DNA from 2 places in the Comamonas sp. GCA5 genome. Region 2 is predicted to be linked to the other one. Evidence: riboswitches for the same ligand, from Rfam matches in the RefSeq annotation. Region 2 holds a riboswitch; the other holds the start of a gene.

Region 1 (8,328 bases), on a different contig from region 2:
GCTGCAGGCGCAGATCGACGCCGTGGTGCAGGACATCGGGGTGGACGCCGTCAAGATCGGCATGCTGCATGCACCCGAGATCGTGCAGGTGGTGGCCGATGCCATCCGCCGCTACGGGATTGCGAACGTGGTGCTGGACCCGGTGATGGTGGCCACCAGTGGCGACAAGCTGATCCACGATGAAACCGTGGCCGTGCTGGTGCGTGAACTGTTTCCGCTGGCCAGCGTGATCACCCCCAACCTGGATGAGGCCGGTTGGCTGATTGGCCGCAAGATCGCCGATGTGGCGGACATGGCGTCCGCCGCCCAGGCCTTGCTGGACATGGGCGCGCAGCAGGTGCTGCTCAAAGGCGGGCACCTGCCAGGGGACTGGGTGGTGGACTTGCTGGCCGGTCGCGACGGCGCGCGCCAGGAGCTGGGTTCGCAGCGCATTCCCACGCACAACGGCCATGGCACAGGCTGCACCCTGTCCTCGGCGATTGCTGCCTACCTGGCGCGTGGTCTGCCGCTGCCGGCGGCGGTGGAAAGCGCCCGCAGCTACATCCTGGGGGCCATCGCCGCCGGGGCCGAGGTGTACACCGGGCGGGGTCATGGCCCCCTGAACCACGGCTTTGCGCCGCAGGCCCAACTGGTGTTCAGGGGCTGAGGGTGGTGGCCTGGAAGGGCTGCGGATTCTCCATAAAAAACGGCGCCCAGGGCGCCGTTTTTTATGGAGGTTCTGCCTGCCAGGAGGGGGTGTCTACCAACCCCATCCCAGCTTTTCCAGCATCCAGCCAGACTGGCCTTCGGCCGTCTGGACTTTGGCCCAGTCGTCGCGCTTTTCCAGGGTTTGGACGATGTCGTACTTGCTCAGCTTGGTCACCACGCTGTGGTTGGTGCCCGGGCCTGCGCGCAGGTTGACGGTGTCGGCCTTGATCAGGTAGTGGGGCACGCTGTCGGTCAGGGGCTGGTGCACCCAGCCCAGCGGGCCTTCAAAGTCCTTGACCTTGATCCAGTCGTCCCGGCGCTCCATCACCTGCACGGGATAGCCTTTGATCAGTTCCCAGGCAATCTCGGACTTTGTCGTGGGCTTGGCGCGGATGTTGACGGTATTGCCCTTGATGCTCAAAAACTCTTGTGCTTGGGCCAAGGCAGGGGCGGCGGCAAGCACACCGGTCAACAGCAGGGCAGCAAGGCCGCTGCTGCGCAGGCGGCGGGAGAGGTGGGGGGCAAGTGGTGACAACACGCGGCAATAACTCCTGTGAATCAAGGGGGGCCAGGTGCGAGCCGTGTGCCCCGTACCTGTAAGAATTTGCATCATGCCCGCGCAGTTTCACTGAAATTTGCATTCCACTCACAAAAAAATGCGTGAAATGTGACCGCTGTCGTGTTTCTGGTCATGCTTGGCGATGCACCGTCTGGACAAACCGACCAAATTGCGGCTGGCCTGGGGTCACTGTGCCGGGGCTGCGCGCGGCAGCAGTCGCGCCAGCACAAAGCACACCAGCAGCGTTGGCAGCGCGCTGCCTGCGGCAGGGGCCAGCAGGGGCACACCGTGGTAGAAGCCCACCCCCGCCAGCCACAGCAGCACGGCCGGCCAGTGTGCGCTGCGCGCTTGCGCCAGCCATTGCGGCGCCTGGGCCAGGCGCTGGTCAGCCGCTTGCCAGGCCAGGCGGCCCAGGATCACGCCAAACAGGGGCACGAAGACCGAGCTGAGCATCAGCAGGAAGGGTTCGATGCTGTGCATGGGCAGCACCAGGGCCAGCAGCACGCAGACCACGGTCAGCCCCAGGCCCCAGCGGCGCAGGCTCCAGCGGGGTGCCATGCTGTGGGCGGCCATGGCACCGGAGTAGGTGTCGCCATAGGCGTTGTCCACCTCGTCGATCAAGATCAGCGTCAGGGCGATCAGGCCCCCCTGGGCCAGCAGCAGGGCGGTGACCAGGTTCTCGCTGGGCAGGGTCAGCGTGATCAGCACGCCCAGGCCGTAGCACCACACGTTGGCCAGTCCAAAGCCCAGCCAGGTGCCGCGCAGGGCGCTGCGACCATCGCGGCCATGGCGGGCATAGTCCGCCACCAGCGGCAGCCAGGAGATGGGCATGACCACCACCAGGTCCATGGCGGGCAACCAGCCCATGCCACCGGTGCCGGGGCGTTGCCAGATGCCTTCCCAGCCCTGTTCCAGGGCCAGGCCGACAAAATGCCAGGTCAGCCACAGCAGCGACAGCACCACCAGCGGCAGCGCAATGCGGGCAATCAGCTGGCGCACCAGCTTGAGCATGGAGCCACTGATCAGCAGCCCGATCACGGCACCCCACACCAGGGTCATGACCACCGGCCAGTGGCTGGCCGCCATGCCGCCGGCCTGGCGGGCAATGGCCACGCTGGCGTCGCGCATCACCACCAGCTCGAAGGTGCCCCAGCCGATCAGTTGCACCAGGTTCAGCAGGATGGGCAGCTTGGCGAACTGGCGGCCGTAGACGTGGGTCATCAGCGCGGCGCTGGACAGCCCGGTGTCGCAGGCAATCTTGGCCATCCAGCCCAGCAGGCCGGCGCCGAGCAGCGACCCGGAGACAATCGCCAGCACGGCCTGCTGGGTGGACAGGGCGGGCAGCAGGTAGGCACCCACCTGCATCACCAGCAGGCCCACGCCCAGGCTGAACCACAGCGCGGCATGGTCGTGCAGGGCGAACACCCGTTCAGACGGTGTGGTGGGAGACAGCGCCTGGTTGGCGGGCGCGGAAGACGAGGAATGCATACATGCTCCGTAAGCCTACGAAGCAGGGGCCGTGACAGGCTCGCGGCCCGCAATGGCCAACAGCCTGCGGACGAGCAACCAGCATGAACAGCTTCCCTGCGCGAGGATGATCTCAATCAGGTTCAAAGGGACTCTCTCAGCCCGGCCTTGCGGCAGGGCACCCCCAGCAAGCGCCGCACCGTGCGATGCAGCGGGCGCGATTGTCCCATGAAACCGGGGTTTCCCCGGTCGCAGACCCGCACATGGGCCGGACCGCAGCTGGGCCCGGAGCACCGGAACACGCCCTAAACTTCAGCCATGCCCAATCTCTACGACTCTCTGGTTGAGGCCTTGCGCGCGCACTGGAAGGCGCACGACAACGCCTACCCTTCGTGCATCGAGCTGACCGCCGCCGACCTGCAGGCCTTGAACGCCGAGCGCAAACTGATCAACGACACCATGAACTTCAAGCAGGCTGAGGGCTGGGAGGACATGTTTCATGGCGCCAAGCTGCAGGTGGGGGCCACCAACAGCCTGGTTCTGGCCAGCGGCGAGCGGGTGCCGGTGGCCTTGGCGGGCGCGGTGTCCACGTCTTGAAACTGCATCCAATCGGCGTTGAAGGCAGGTAAATCCTGCGCGGACAGCTATGGATGGATGAGCAAAGCGGCATGTCGGCTGGGGCGGACATGCCGCTTTTGCATGGTGGCGGCCCACCCGGTGGGCGCGGTGCTGGGCCACGGCCGGGCGGTGACCGAGACCGGACGGGGTGGATGCTGGCAGGGTTCTGCTGGGCGGAATGCCCGAGTTGAAAAAACCTGCGATGGACCGTGGTGTGGTGCACAGCCTGGGGCTGGAAAACGCGTGCAGCATCAAAGAGTTAAGGGTTTACCCTTTATTTGGGGCGTGAGCACGATCCAGACTGTCACTTTCTGGACAAGTTCATGCCCAGGGCGCGCGTTCAGACCCCAAGCGGCTGGTCTCTGACGCGACAATGGTCCGGTTTTCAGTCACAGAAACGACAGGATATGGACGACCCGATTCTTACTATCGAAGAACGTGAAGCGATCAATGCAGGTCGCTGGTTTTCATCCCTCTCACCTTCGCTGCGGCACGACATACTCCGATGCGCTTACGTCAAACGATTCAAGGATGGTGCTTTGATCTGCGCCCGCGGCGAAGTGCCGGAGGAATGGTTTGCGTGTGCCAAGGGGGCCGTGCGGGTGAGCTCGACGTCCATCACGGGCAAGCAGATCACGCTGACCTATGTGGAGCCGGGGCTGTGGTTTGGCGATACCTCGATCTTCGACGGGGATCGCCGCACGCACGACGCGTATGCCCACGGGGCGACCACGCTGCTGTGCGTGGCCAAGGCGGACTTCAAGCGCATCCTGGCGACGCACACCGAGTTCTACGAGGCCATGCTGTGGCTGGCGGCGCGCCGCATCCGTCAGCTGTACGGCCTGGTCGAGGACCTGAACACGCTGCCGCTGCGCGCGCGGCTGGCCAAGCAGCTGCTGCACCTGGTGCGCAGCTATGGCATTCCCAGCCTGGCGCATGCCGAGGAAGTGCGCATCGGCCTGCAGCTGGCGCAGGAAGAGTTGGCCCAGTTGCTCGGGGCTTCACGCCAGCGCGTGAACCAGGAGCTCAAGGGCATGGAGCGCGAGGACATCATCCGGATCGAACCGGGGGGTCTGGTGGTGCGCGACCGCGATGCGCTGCTGCGCATTGTGGAAACTGACCTTTAAACAACCATGAGTAACTTTGACCATTTTGTAGGTACCAAGCCAGTTTCCGACACCCATGCGTTCGATGTGTCGGCTCTGGAGGTCTGGATGAGCGCCCAGGTGGCGGGCTTTGCAGGCCCGATCACGGTGGAGATGTTCAAGGGCGGACAATCCAACCCCACCTACAAACTGGTCACGCCGGGGCGCAGCTATGTGATGCGCTCCAAGCCCGGCCCGGTCGCCAAGCTCCTGCCCTCGGCGCATGCGATCGAGCGTGAATTCAAGGTCATGCAGGGGCTGGCCGGGACCGATGTCCCCGTGCCGCACATGTATGCCCTGTGCGAGGACGAGTCCATCATCGGGCGCGCCTTCTACATCATGGAGTTCAAGGCCGGCCGCGTGCTGTGGGACCAGTCTCTGCCCGGCATGACGCCGCAGCAGCGTGGTGCGATCTATGACGAGATGAACCGCGTGATGGCTGCGCTGCACACGGTCGATGTGACACGCCAGGGCCTGGCCGACTACGGCAAGCCGGGCAACTATTTCGAGCGCCAGATCGGCCGCTGGAGCAAGCAGTACGTGGCCTCGGTCACCCAGCCGATTGACGAGATGGACAAGCTGATGGCCTGGCTGCCGATGAACATGCCGGCCAGCGCCAAGGACGACAGCAAGGTCTCCATCGTCCATGGCGACTACCGCATGGACAACCTCATGTTCGTCGCCGATGCCCCGCAGGTGGTGGCCGTGCTGGACTGGGAGCTGTCCACGCTGGGCCACCCCCTGGCCGACTTCAGCTACCACTGCATGGCCTGGCACATTCCGGCCAGCCTGGGGCGCGGCATTGGCGGTCTGGACATTGCAGCCCTGGGCATTCCCAGCGAAGCCGAATACATGCGCCGCTACTGCGAGCGCACCGGGCTGGCCACGCCGCAGCAGCTGCAGGCCGACTGGAATTTCTACCTGGCCTACAACATGTTCCGCATCGCGGCCATCTTGCAGGGCATTGCCAAGCGGGTCGAGGCGGGGACCGCCTCCAGCGCGCAGGCCAAGGCCGCGGGCGATACCGCGCGGCCCATGGCGCAGCTGGCCTGGTCCTACGCGCAAAAGCACGGCGCCTGAGCCCGGCGGCGCAGGGGCCGCACCCCAGTTTTCCCCTCGTGTGTTAGACGGCTGCAGCTGCCGGGGGGCAGTGCACGCCCATGTTTGCCTGTTAATGAAAAGGAGCACTCCATGGATTTCGACTACTCCCCCAAGACCAAGGAACTGCAGGCGCGGTTGCTGCGCTTCATGGACGAGCACATCTATCCCGCCGAAGCGGCCGTCCACCACGAGCTGGAGGCCAACACCCAGGCGGGCAAGCGCTGGACCCCGCTGAAGGTCATCGAAGACCTCAAGGACAAGGCCAAGGCCCAGGATCTGTGGAACCTGTTCCTGCCCCAGGACAGCGCCGAGATCGCCGGCGTGCGCGGTGCCGGTCTGACCAACCAGGAGTACGCGCCGCTGGCCGAAATCATGGGCCGTGTGGGCTGGGCATCGGAAGTCTTCAACTGCTCGGCGCCCGACACCGGCAACATGGAAACCATTGCCCGCTACGGCACCCAGGAGCACCGCGACCAGTGGTTGCTGCCCTTGCTGCGCGGTGAAATCCGCTCCGCCTTCGCGATGACCGAACCCGAGGTGGCCTCCAGCGATGCCACCAACATCTGCACCCGCATCGAGCGCCAGGGCGACGAGTACGTCATCAACGGCCACAAGTGGTGGATCTCCGGGGCGGGCGACCCGCGCTGCGCCATCTACATCACCATGGGCAAGACCGACCCCGATGCGCCCAAGCACTCGCAGCAGAGCATGGTGCTGGTGCCGGCCGATGCCCCCGGCGTGCGCGTGGTGCGTCCGCTGAGCGTGCTGGGCTACGACGATGCACCGCACGGCCACATGGAGATGTATTTCGAGAACGTGCGCGTGCCGGTCAGCAACATCCTGCTGGGCGAAGGCCGTGGCTTCGAGATCGCCCAGGGCCGCCTGGGCCCTGGCCGCATCCACCACTGCATGCGCCTCATCGGCCAGGCCGAGCGTGCGCTGGAGCTGATGTGCCAGCGCGCCTCCAGCCGCGTGGCCTTCGGCAAGACGATTGCCCAGCAGACCGTGACCCAGGAGCGCATTGCCGAGGCGCGCTGTCGCATCGACATGGCGCGCCTGCTGACGCTCAAGGCCGCGTGGATGATGGACACCGTGGGCAACAAGGTGGCACGCACCGAAATCGCCATGATCAAGGTGGTGGCGCCCAAGCTGGCCTGCGATGTGATCGACTGGGCGATGCAGGTCCACGGCGGCGGCGGCATGAGCCAGGACTTCCCCCTGGCCCACGCCTACGCCACGGCGCGCACGCTGCGCTTTGCCGACGGCCCGGACGAAGTGCACCGCAACGCGATCGCCAAGTGGGAGCTGGGCAAGTGGGGCACCTACGGCCGCGACGCGCAGGTGCCGATCACGCGCGGCGCCTGAGTGGGCGGGTGCAGCCAGGCAGGGCGCAGGCCCTGCCGGCCATGAAAAAAGCGACCCGATGGGTCGCTTTTTGCTGGCCTATGGGCACGGGGCTTATTGCACCTTGGCCTTGGCGCGCAGGGATTCCTGGAACTGCATCATCTTTTGCTGTTCCAGCTGCTCGGCGATCTGGGGCTTGATGTCGTCCAGCGAAGGCAGCTGGGCGTCGCGCAGGTCGTCCACGCGGATGATGTGCCAGCCAAACTGGCTCTTCACGGGCGCATCGGTCAGGCCACCCTTTTGCAGCTTGACCATGGCCTCGGTGAACTCGGGCACATAGTTCGCGGGCTGGCCCAGCCCAGGTCGCCGCCTTGGGCGCCCGATCCGGGGTCCTTGGACTCCTTCTTGGCGATGTCTTCGAACTTCTTGCCGGCCTTGACTTCGGCAATGATGGCCTTGGCGCGGTCTTCGGATTCCACCAGGATGTGGCTGGCGCGGTATTCCTTGCCGGCGTTGGCCGCCACGAACTTGTCGTACTCGGCCTTGATCTCGGCGTCGGTCACGGGGTTCTTCTTCTGGTAGTCCACGAACAGCTCGCGGATCAGGATGGTCTGGCGGGCCAGGTCCATCTGCTGCTTGTATTCGGGCGTGGCATCCAGGCCGCGCTTGGTGGCTTCCTGCAGGAAGATTTCACGGGCAATCACTTCTTCCTTGATCTGGACCTCCATCTCTGCAGGCACCTGGCGTCCCGAGCGCTCGATCTGCTGCTTGAGCACCTTCACGCGCTCCAGAGGCACGGGCTTGCCATTGACGATGGCCAAGTTTTGCGCAGAAGCCGAAAGGGCGGCTGTGCCCAACACGGCGACAGCCACGAGGCTGGGCAAAAGCTGTTTTTTCATGCGGAAATCCAACAAAGAGGTAAGAGTAGGTGATTGCCGCCAACGACCGTTGGCGTTTCTAGCAATGGGGTTCGTCAAAGCACTTCGATGGCTAAAGCATGAAGGCCTTGGTCGATGAAATGCTGCAAGGAATCATACACAACACGGTGGCGTGCCACGCGGCTCTTGCCTTCAAAAAATGGTGAGGCAATGCGTACGCGAAAGTGGGTGCCAAAACCCGTGCCGTTGGCGCCGGCGTGGCCGGCGTGGGCGCCGCTTTCATCGATGACTTCGAGCTGGGTGGGCGCCAGTTGGGCGCGCAGCACCTGCTCGATGGCGGCGGCGGTGATGGCCTCACTCATGGCCGCGCTCCTGCGAGGGGGCCTGCTCGCCGTCCTTGAGGTAGCGGCCCAGGTAGAAGGCCTGGCCCACGACGAACAGCAGCATCAAACCCATGCCGCCGAACATCTTGAAATTGACCCAGGCGTCGGTGTCAAAGTTGTAGGCCACCCACAGGTTGAGCACGCCC
Region 2 (8,328 bases):
CTATGCCGCGCTGGAGGATGCGCTGGAAGGGCGTTCCATCCACAGCTTCCTGCGCATGGGGCAGTGGATTGGCGGGGATCGCGATGGCAACCCGAATGTCACGGCCGACACACTGAAGCTGGCGCTGTGCCGCCAAAGCGAAGTGGTGCTGCGCCACTACCTGACCGAGGTGCACTACCTGGGGGCCGAGCTGTCCATGTCGGCGCGCCTGGTGGATGTGTCGGCAGCGATGCGGGCACTGGCGAATGCATCCCCGGACAGCAATCCACACCGCCAGGACGAGCCTTATCGCCGTGCCTTGACCGGTATTTATGCGCGCCTGGCCGCAACGCTGGAACACCTGACCGGGGGGCAAGCGGCCCGCCATGCCGTGGCACCGCAGAACCCGTATGTGCAGGCAGAGGAACTGCTCAACGATCTGCTGGTGATTGGCGATTCCCTGCGTGCCCACCACGGCGAGAGCCTGGCCGCGCAGCGCCTGAATCCCTTGATCCGCGCGGTGAAGGTGTTCGGTTTCTGTCTGTCGACGGTGGATTTGCGCCAAAGCTCGGACAAGCACGAGGCGGTGGTGGCGGAGCTGCTGGCGGTGGCCCAGGTCGACGCCAACTATGCGCAGCTGGATGAGGCCCACAAGTGCGCGTTGCTGCAGCGCTTGTTGCAGGAGCCACGGCCACTGCGCGTGGTGGCCGGCCAGTATTCGGAGTTGGCCTGCAGCGAACTGGCGATTTTCGAGGCGGCCAAGGAGATGCGTGCCCGTTACGGGCGGGATGCCATCATCCACTACATCATCAGCCACACCGAAACGGTCAGCGACCTGTTGGAAGTGCTGCTGCTGCAAAAAGAGGTGGGCCTGCTGCAGGGCTGCCTGGACCAGCCGGATGCCCGACTGGATCTGATCGTCGTGCCCTTGTTTGAGACCATCGGTGATCTGCGTGCCGCTGCCGACATCATGCAGGCCTACTACGCCATCCCCGGTGTGGCCGCGCTGCTGCAGCGTTCGGGCGGCGTGCAGGACATCATGCTGGGTTACAGCGACAGCAACAAGGATGGCGGCATTTTCACCAGCAACTGGGAGCTGTACCAGGCCGAGCTGGCGCTGGTGGAGCTGTTCGATCAACTGGGCCAGCAGCATGGCTTGCGGCTGCGCATGTTCCATGGCCGTGGCGGCACGGTGGGCCGGGGCGGTGGCCCCAGCTACCAGGCCATCCTGGCGCAGCCCCCGGGCACCGTGCGCGGCCAGATCCGTCTGACCGAGCAGGGCGAGGTGATTGCCTCCAAGTATGCGAATCCGGAGATCGGCCGGCGCAACTTGGAGACCCTGGTTGCCGCCACGCTGGAGGCCACGTTGCTGCAGCCCACCAAGCCGGCCACCAAGGCCTATCTGCAGGCGGCAGAGCAGCTGTCCCAGGCCAGCATGGCGGCCTATCGCAAGCTGGTGTACGAGACCCCGGGGTTTGCCGACTACTTCTTCGGCTCCACACCCATCCGGGAGATTGCCGAACTCAACATCGGCTCACGCCCGGCGTCACGCAAAGCCACGCAGGCGATTGAAGATCTGCGTGCCATCCCCTGGGGGTTCAGCTGGGGGCAGTGCCGCTTGACCTTGCCAGGCTGGTATGGCTTTGGTTCTGCGGTGGAGGCCTTTGTGCAGCTGGAGGGGGCGGATCCACGCCGTCAGCTGGCATTGCTGCAAAAAATGTACCGCCAGTGGCCGTTTTTCCGCACGCTGCTGTCGAACATGGACATGGTCATCGCCAAAAGCGATCTGGCCCTGGCATCGCGCTACAGCGAGCTGGTGACCGACGCCCGCCTGCGCAAGCGCATCTTCTCCAGCATCGAGGCCGAGTGGCTGCGCACCACCGATGCCTTGGCGCGCATCACGGAAGAAAAGGATCGTTTGGCCAGCAACCCGGCGTTGGCACGTTCGATTCGCCACCGGTTTCCGTATATTGACCCGCTGCACCACCTGCAGGTGGAGCTGGTGCGGCGCTGGCGTGCCGGCCAGGTGGACGAACGCCTGAAAAACGGCATCCATATCTCGATCAACGGGATAGCGGCCGGCTTGCGCAACACGGGCTGATTCTCGACGTCGCGCACCCTTGAAAAACTCCATCCAGTGCGCCCAGGGCGCTGGGTGGAGTTTTTTTATGTGGTCCAAGAAAAAAGGCCTGCATCGGTGATGCAGGCCTGGCCTCCTCCGCTCTGGTGAGTCCCAGAGCATTCCTCATTTGTTTGTCTCGCCGCACTGTGTGTGGCGATGGGATGAATTGTAGGAACGAAATGGCAGTCTGTCAGCAGAAAGGCCATTTTTTCGTAAAAGATGTCTTATATAAAACATGTTTTCTTTTGGTGATAAAAGGCATTCTTTGAGAGGTGTATTTTTGTTTTAAGTGGTTGATCTTTAAATAATTAATAGATTTCTGTAATTATTGAATGGCAAGATTTGTCATTGGTGTTTTTGCAAATACCCCACCCGGGATGTCAGTCATTGACCCGGAAAAATGGCGTCACTGGGGCTGGGGGTGCACGGTTTTCTGGCGGACACGCACGATGAGATCCAGACCGACCAGCTCCAGGTGTGCGGGAATGTCGGGAATGCTGGGCCACTGCAGCATTTCTGCCGGCAGGTCTTCCAGGGTCCCCGTGTCTTCGTGGTAAATGTGCGAGTGCGTGTCGGTGCGGGAGTCGTAGACCGTGCGCTCGGGATCCAGGCGCAAGGCACGCAGCAGGCCTTTTTCGACAAACAGCGGCAAGGTGTTGTAGACGGTGGCCCGGGACAGGCTGGGCAGCAGCTTGCGTGCTGCGGCCAGGATGTCGTCGGCCGCCAGGTGCACGGGGGCATGCAGCAGCACCTGGGCAATCGCCATGCGCTGGCGTGTTGGCTGGATGTCCGCGCTGCGCAGCCGGGCTTCCAGGGCGTGTGGGGTGGTGGTGTGGGAGGTGGAAAGAGGCTGGGCTGTCATGTCGGTGGGTGGTGAGAACCTGAAGAAGCGACATCCGCACAAGGCGCTGCAGCACCTTGGCGGATGAATGCGCGCTCAAAAGTCAGCGCAAAGTCCCGAGGACCAAGCGTTCTTACTTTTTAGCGAAAGGCTGGGGGCGCGGGGTCTTGTCGCTGGAGGGCGGCAGGATGGGCATGGTCAGCTGGGGCTGATCGCCGGTCAGGGTCTTCAGGAAGGCCACGATCTTGGCGTTTTCCTGGGGCGTGAACTTCTTGCCCAGCTGAATGCGGCCCATGGTGTCCACGGCTTCGCTCAGTGTGTCCGCCGCACCGTCGTGGAAGTAGGGGTAGGTCAGCTCGACGTTGCGTAGGGTGGGGACCTTGAAGTTGAAGCGATCGGCATCGGTGCCGGTCACTGCCACGCGGCCTTCGGCGGGGTTGTTGGTCTTGTAGGCTTCGACCACGCCCATGCGCTGGAAGGAGTTGCCGCCCACGGCCGTGCCGTTGTGGCAGGCCACGCAGCCGCTGTCGCGGAACAGCTTGTAGCCTTCCAGCTCGTCCTTGCTCAGTGCCTTCTGGTCGCCCTTGAGCCACTTGTCAAAGCGCGAGTTGGGGGTCACCAGGGTTTCTTCGAAGGCGGAGATCGCATCGGTCACCTGGTCGATGTCGATCTTGTCCTTCTTGAACACCTGCTTGAACTCGCCCAGGTAGCCGGGGATGGAGTTCAGCATGTCCACCGCCAGTTCGTGGGTGAACGCCATCTCCATGGGGTTGGCAATCGGACCGCCGGCTTGTTCCTTCAGGTTGGCGGCACGGCCATCCCAGAACTGGGCCACGTTCAAGCTGGAGTTCAGCACTGTGGGCGAATTGATGGGGCCTTCGGCCCAGTTGTGGCCGATCGAGGTCTTCAGGTTGTCGCTGCCGCCCATGGACAGGTTGTGGCAGGAGTTGCACGAAATGAAGCCGGACTTGGACAGGCGTGGATCGAACCACAGCTTCTTGCCCAGTTCCACCATCGCGGGGTTGGTCACCTTGTGGGCGACCAGGGGAGAGATTGGCTCGTTGTTGGGGGACATCGCCCAGGTGGCGGCGGATGCCAGGGCTGCAACGGTCATGGCAGCAGCAACGAGGGGGCGCAGTTTGAGTTTCATGTGTGGCTCCAAAGCACTTGTCGTTTTCAAAGGCAGGGACAACTCGGATCGAGCGGACCGTGGCCATCTGCTCCGTCTGGCGGTGCGACCTCAGGATGCACACAGGGTGTTCCCATGGATGACTTGGCTTAGACCCAGTCCAGATGGCAATCCCATTTCACTGGATACTGAAATTTGTGACATTGCGCCGCATCAAACCTAGGGCCGTTGCCGGTTTGTCAAGTGACTTGCGGACCCTGGGGGTCCACGCTTAGCATGCGTGCGGCCGGCGGTATGCCAACATACGGCCACGTCAAAAATCACAACCCACAGGGAGACAACAGCCATGACCAGCACCTTCGACCAACACCTGGATCGCAATGCCGCCAACTTTGCAGCGCTGACCCCGCTGAGCTTTCTGGAGCGCACCGCCAGCGTCTATCCCGAGCGCCTGGCCATCATCCACGGCGACTTGCGCCAGACCTGGGCGCAGACCTATGCGCGTTGCCGGCAGCTGGCCAGCAGCCTGCGCCAGGCCGGGATTGGCAAGAACGACACCGTGGCCGTGATCCTGCCGAATACGCCGCCCATGGTGGAAGCCCACTTTGGCGTGCCCATGGCCGGGGCGGTGCTGAACACCTTGAACACGCGCCTGGATGCCGAGGCCCTGGCCTTCATGCTGGACCACGGCGAAGCCAAGGCCTTGATCGTGGACCCCGAGTTCGCGCCGGTGATCGCGAAGGCCCTGCAGCTGCGCGAACGCACCCAACCCATCCTGGTGATCCAGGTGGACGATGCCCTGTACGGCGAGGCCGCCGTGCAGGTCGGCAGCATCCGCTACGAGGACTTTGTGGCCCAGGGCGATGCCGCCTATGCCTGGGAGCTGCCCGAGGACGAGTGGGATGCGATTGCCCTCAACTACACCAGCGGCACCACCGGCAACCCCAAAGGCGTGGTCTACCACCACCGCGGTGCGGCCATCAACGCCATCAGCAACGTGCTGGAGTGGGACATGCCCAAGCACAGCGTCTACCTGTGGACCTTGCCCATGTTCCACTGCAATGGCTGGTGCTTCCCCTGGACCGTGGCGGCCCGCGCCGGGGTCAATGTCTGCCTGCGCCGGGTCGAGGCCAAGGCCATCTTTGACGCCATGCGCGAGCACGGCGTCACCCACTACTGTGGCGCGCCCATCGTGCAATCCCTGCTGGTGAATGCGCCGGCCGAGCTGAAAGAGGGCATCCCTGCCGGGGTGAAGGCCATGGTGGCCGGTGCCGCGCCCCCGGCCTCGATGATCGAAGGCATGGAGGCCATGGGGTTCGACCTGACCCACGTCTATGGCCTGACCGAAACCTACGGCCCCGCCACCGTCTGCGCCAAGCATGCGCGCTGGGACCAGCTCGACATTGGCGAGCGTGCCCGCCTCAATGCCCGCCAGGGCGTGCGCTACCACCTGCAGCGCGAAGTGCGGGTCATGGACCCCGAGACCCTGCAGCCCGTGCCCCAGGATGGCGAGACCATGGGCGAGATCATGTTCCGCGGCAACATCGCCATGAAGGGCTACCTCAAGAACCCCAGCGCCACGGACGATGCCTTCCGCGGTGGCTGGTTCCACAGCGGCGATCTGGCCGTGCAGTACCCCGATGGCTACATCCAGATCAAGGACCGCAGCAAGGACATCATCATCTCCGGCGGCGAGAACATCTCCTCGATCGAGGTCGAAGACGTGCTCTACCGCCACCCCGCCGTGCTGGCGGCGGCGGTGGTGGCCAAGCCCGACCCCAAGTGGGGCGAGACACCGTGTGCCTTCCTGGAAATCAAGCCGGGCGCCCAGGTCAGCGAGGCCGACATCGTGGCCCACTGCAAGCAGCACCTGGCCGGCTACAAGGTGCCGCGCGCGGTGGTGTTTGGCGAACTGCCGAAGACCAGCACGGGCAAGATCCAGAAGTTCGAGCTGCGCAAGCAGGTCGGATCGGCCAGTGCCATCGTGGTCTGATTTTCAGCATTGATAGCTGCCAGCGAATGCCTAGCAAGCGCTGGAGTCGGTTTTGGTGCTGAAAGCCTAGGCGTTTGCCCGGTGTCCTGCGCCGGCGCAGATGCGCCTATACTCACGGCTGCTCCGGGGTGTGCGAAAGCGCTGAGATGCGAACCACTGTGAAAACAGTGGCCAGCGAACCCGACGAACTTGATCCGGTTCATACCGGCGGAAGAAGAGCGGGACCCTGAAGCAGGGCCAGGAATGGACAGGCACATGGGCTTTTGCAAGGCCAGGCAGGTGCCCACCATCCCCAGGCACAGCAAACCCCAGGCGCCTCGCGCACTGGGGTTTTGTCTTTTGGGGATGGAACACCGGGCGTGTCAGCCTTGGTCGGAATCGGTCGATTCCGGTGGCGTCGGTCAGGCATTGTGGGAGCAATGCCAGGGCTGGAGCCAGGAGCAGGCGAAGGTGGATGGCGCTAGCCATCTCCCACGCCATCAGAGCGGCCCAGCACTCCACGGAGCGTTTGATGAACTTCACACGCTTTTTGGAGACCGCAATGAACGCCCCCGATGCCATCTTTACGCCCGCCGCCGGCAATGCCCCCGATGCCGCCCGTTTCGCCGACCTGCTGGCCCAGTCGCGCCAGCCATTTCCGGCATCCACCAAAAGCTACCTGAGCGGAGCCATCCACCCGGATCTGCGCGTGCCGGTGCGCGACATCGCGCTGACCAACGGCGAGCAGGTCAGCGTCTACGACACCTCGGGCCCCTACACCGACCCCACCGCCCATATCGACGTGCGCCAGGGCCTGGCCAGCGTGCGCGGTGCCTGGATCGAAGCGCGCGGTGACAGCGAGTTCTACGTGGGCCGCCCGCGCGTGGCGCTGGACGACGGTGGCAAGCGTGGCGAGGAAGACGCGCGCGTGGCCCAGCTGCGCGCCGAGGCGGCCGCGCTGCAGCGCCAGCCGCGCCGTGCCAAATCGGGCCAGAATGTGACCCAGATGCACTATGCCAAGCGCGGCATCATCACGCCCGAGATGGAATACGTGGCCCTGCGCGAGAACGGCCGCCGTGAATGGATGGCGCAGTACCAGCAGGACGCGGCCCGCGAACTGCGCCTGGCCGGCAACAGCCTGGGCGCCGCCATTCCCAAGATCATCACGCCCGAATTCGTGCGCGACGAAGTGGCGCGCGGCCGCGCCATCATCCCGGCCAACATCAACCACCCCGAGATCGAGCCCATGGCCATCGGGCGCAACTTCAAGGTCAAGATCAACGCCAACATCGGCAATTCGGCCGTGACCTCGAGTATCGAAGAAGAGGTGGAAAAGCTGGTCTGGGCCATCCGCTGGGGGGCGGACAACGTGATGGACCTGTCCACCGGCAAGAACATCCACACCACACGCGACTGGATCGTGCGCAACTCGCCCGTGCCGATTGGCACCGTGCCCATCTACCAGGCGCTGGAGAAGGTCGGCGGCATTGCCGAAGACCTGACCTGGGAGATCTTCCGCGACACCCTGGTCGAGCAGGCCGAGCAGGGCGTGGACTACTTCACCATCCACGCCGGCGTGCGCCTGGCCTACATCCACCTCACGGCCCAGCGCCGCACCGGCATCGTCTCGCGCGGCGGCTCCATCATGGCCAAGTGGTGCATGGCCCACCACCGCGAAAGCTTCCTGTACGAGCACTTCGAGGACATCTGCGACATCATGAAGCAGTACGATGTGTCCTTCAGCCTGGGTGACGGCCTGCGCCCTGGCTGTGCCTCGGACGCCAACGACGAAGCCCAGTTCGCCGAACTCAAGACCCTGGGCGAGCTGACGCAAGTGGCCTGGAAGCACGACGTGCAGACCATGATTGAAGGCCCCGGCCACGTGCCCATGCACATGATCCAGGCCAACATGACCGAGCAGCTCAAGCACTGCCACGAGGCGCCGTTCTACACCCTGGGCCCGCTGACCATCGACATCGCCCCCGGCTACGACCACATCGCGTCGGCCATCGGCGCGGCCATGATCGGCTGGTTTGGCACGGCCATGCTGTGCTACGTCACGCCCAAGGAGCACCTGGGCCTGCCTGACCGCGACGACGTCAAGCAGGGCATCATTGCGTACAAGATTGCGGCCCACGCTGCCGATGTGGCCAAGGGCCATCCGGGTGCGCGTTCGCGCGACGATGCACTGTCGCAAGCGCGTTTCGACTTCCGCTGGGAAGACCAGTTCAACCTGGGCCTGGACCCCGACACGGCGCGCGCCTTCCACGACGAGACCCTGCCCA

The links. Region 2 has a riboswitch for thiamine pyrophosphate ahead of thiC (phosphomethylpyrimidine synthase ThiC). Riboswitches for the same ligand answer to the same signal wherever they lie in the genome.
Region 1: linked by a shared signal. The riboswitch ahead of SJH88_RS00890 (purine-cytosine permease family protein) and the one ahead of thiC (phosphomethylpyrimidine synthase ThiC) in region 2 are both predicted to bind thiamine pyrophosphate.

The regions. Positions count from the first base shown of each region.
Region 1 covers NZ_JAZHFR010000002.1:49,204-57,531, reverse strand. Annotated here, with positions in the region: gene thiD (bifunctional hydroxymethylpyrimidine kinase/phosphomethylpyrimidine kinase) at 1-646, shown strand, start outside; gene SJH88_RS00895 (SH3 domain-containing protein) at 740-1,129, opposite strand; gene SJH88_RS00890 (purine-cytosine permease family protein) at 1,433-2,734, opposite strand; TPP riboswitch at 2,811-2,909, opposite strand; gene SJH88_RS00885 (hypothetical protein) at 3,032-3,310, shown strand; gene SJH88_RS00880 (Crp/Fnr family transcriptional regulator) at 3,739-4,458, shown strand; gene SJH88_RS00875 (phosphotransferase) at 4,465-5,556, shown strand; gene SJH88_RS00870 (acyl-CoA dehydrogenase family protein) at 5,668-6,942, shown strand; partial or broken gene SJH88_RS00865 (peptidylprolyl isomerase) at 7,036-7,820, opposite strand; gene SJH88_RS00860 (BolA family protein) at 7,895-8,161, opposite strand; gene SJH88_RS00855 (septation protein A) at 8,154-8,328, opposite strand, start outside.
Region 2 covers NZ_JAZHFR010000056.1:961-9,288, reverse strand. Annotated here, with positions in the region: gene ppc (phosphoenolpyruvate carboxylase) at 1-2,080, shown strand, start outside; gene SJH88_RS13065 (Fur family transcriptional regulator) at 2,508-2,963, opposite strand; gene SJH88_RS13060 (cytochrome-c peroxidase) at 3,076-4,092, opposite strand; gene SJH88_RS13055 (acyl-CoA synthetase) at 4,418-6,064, shown strand; TPP riboswitch at 6,179-6,297, shown strand; gene thiC (phosphomethylpyrimidine synthase ThiC) at 6,606-8,328, shown strand, end outside.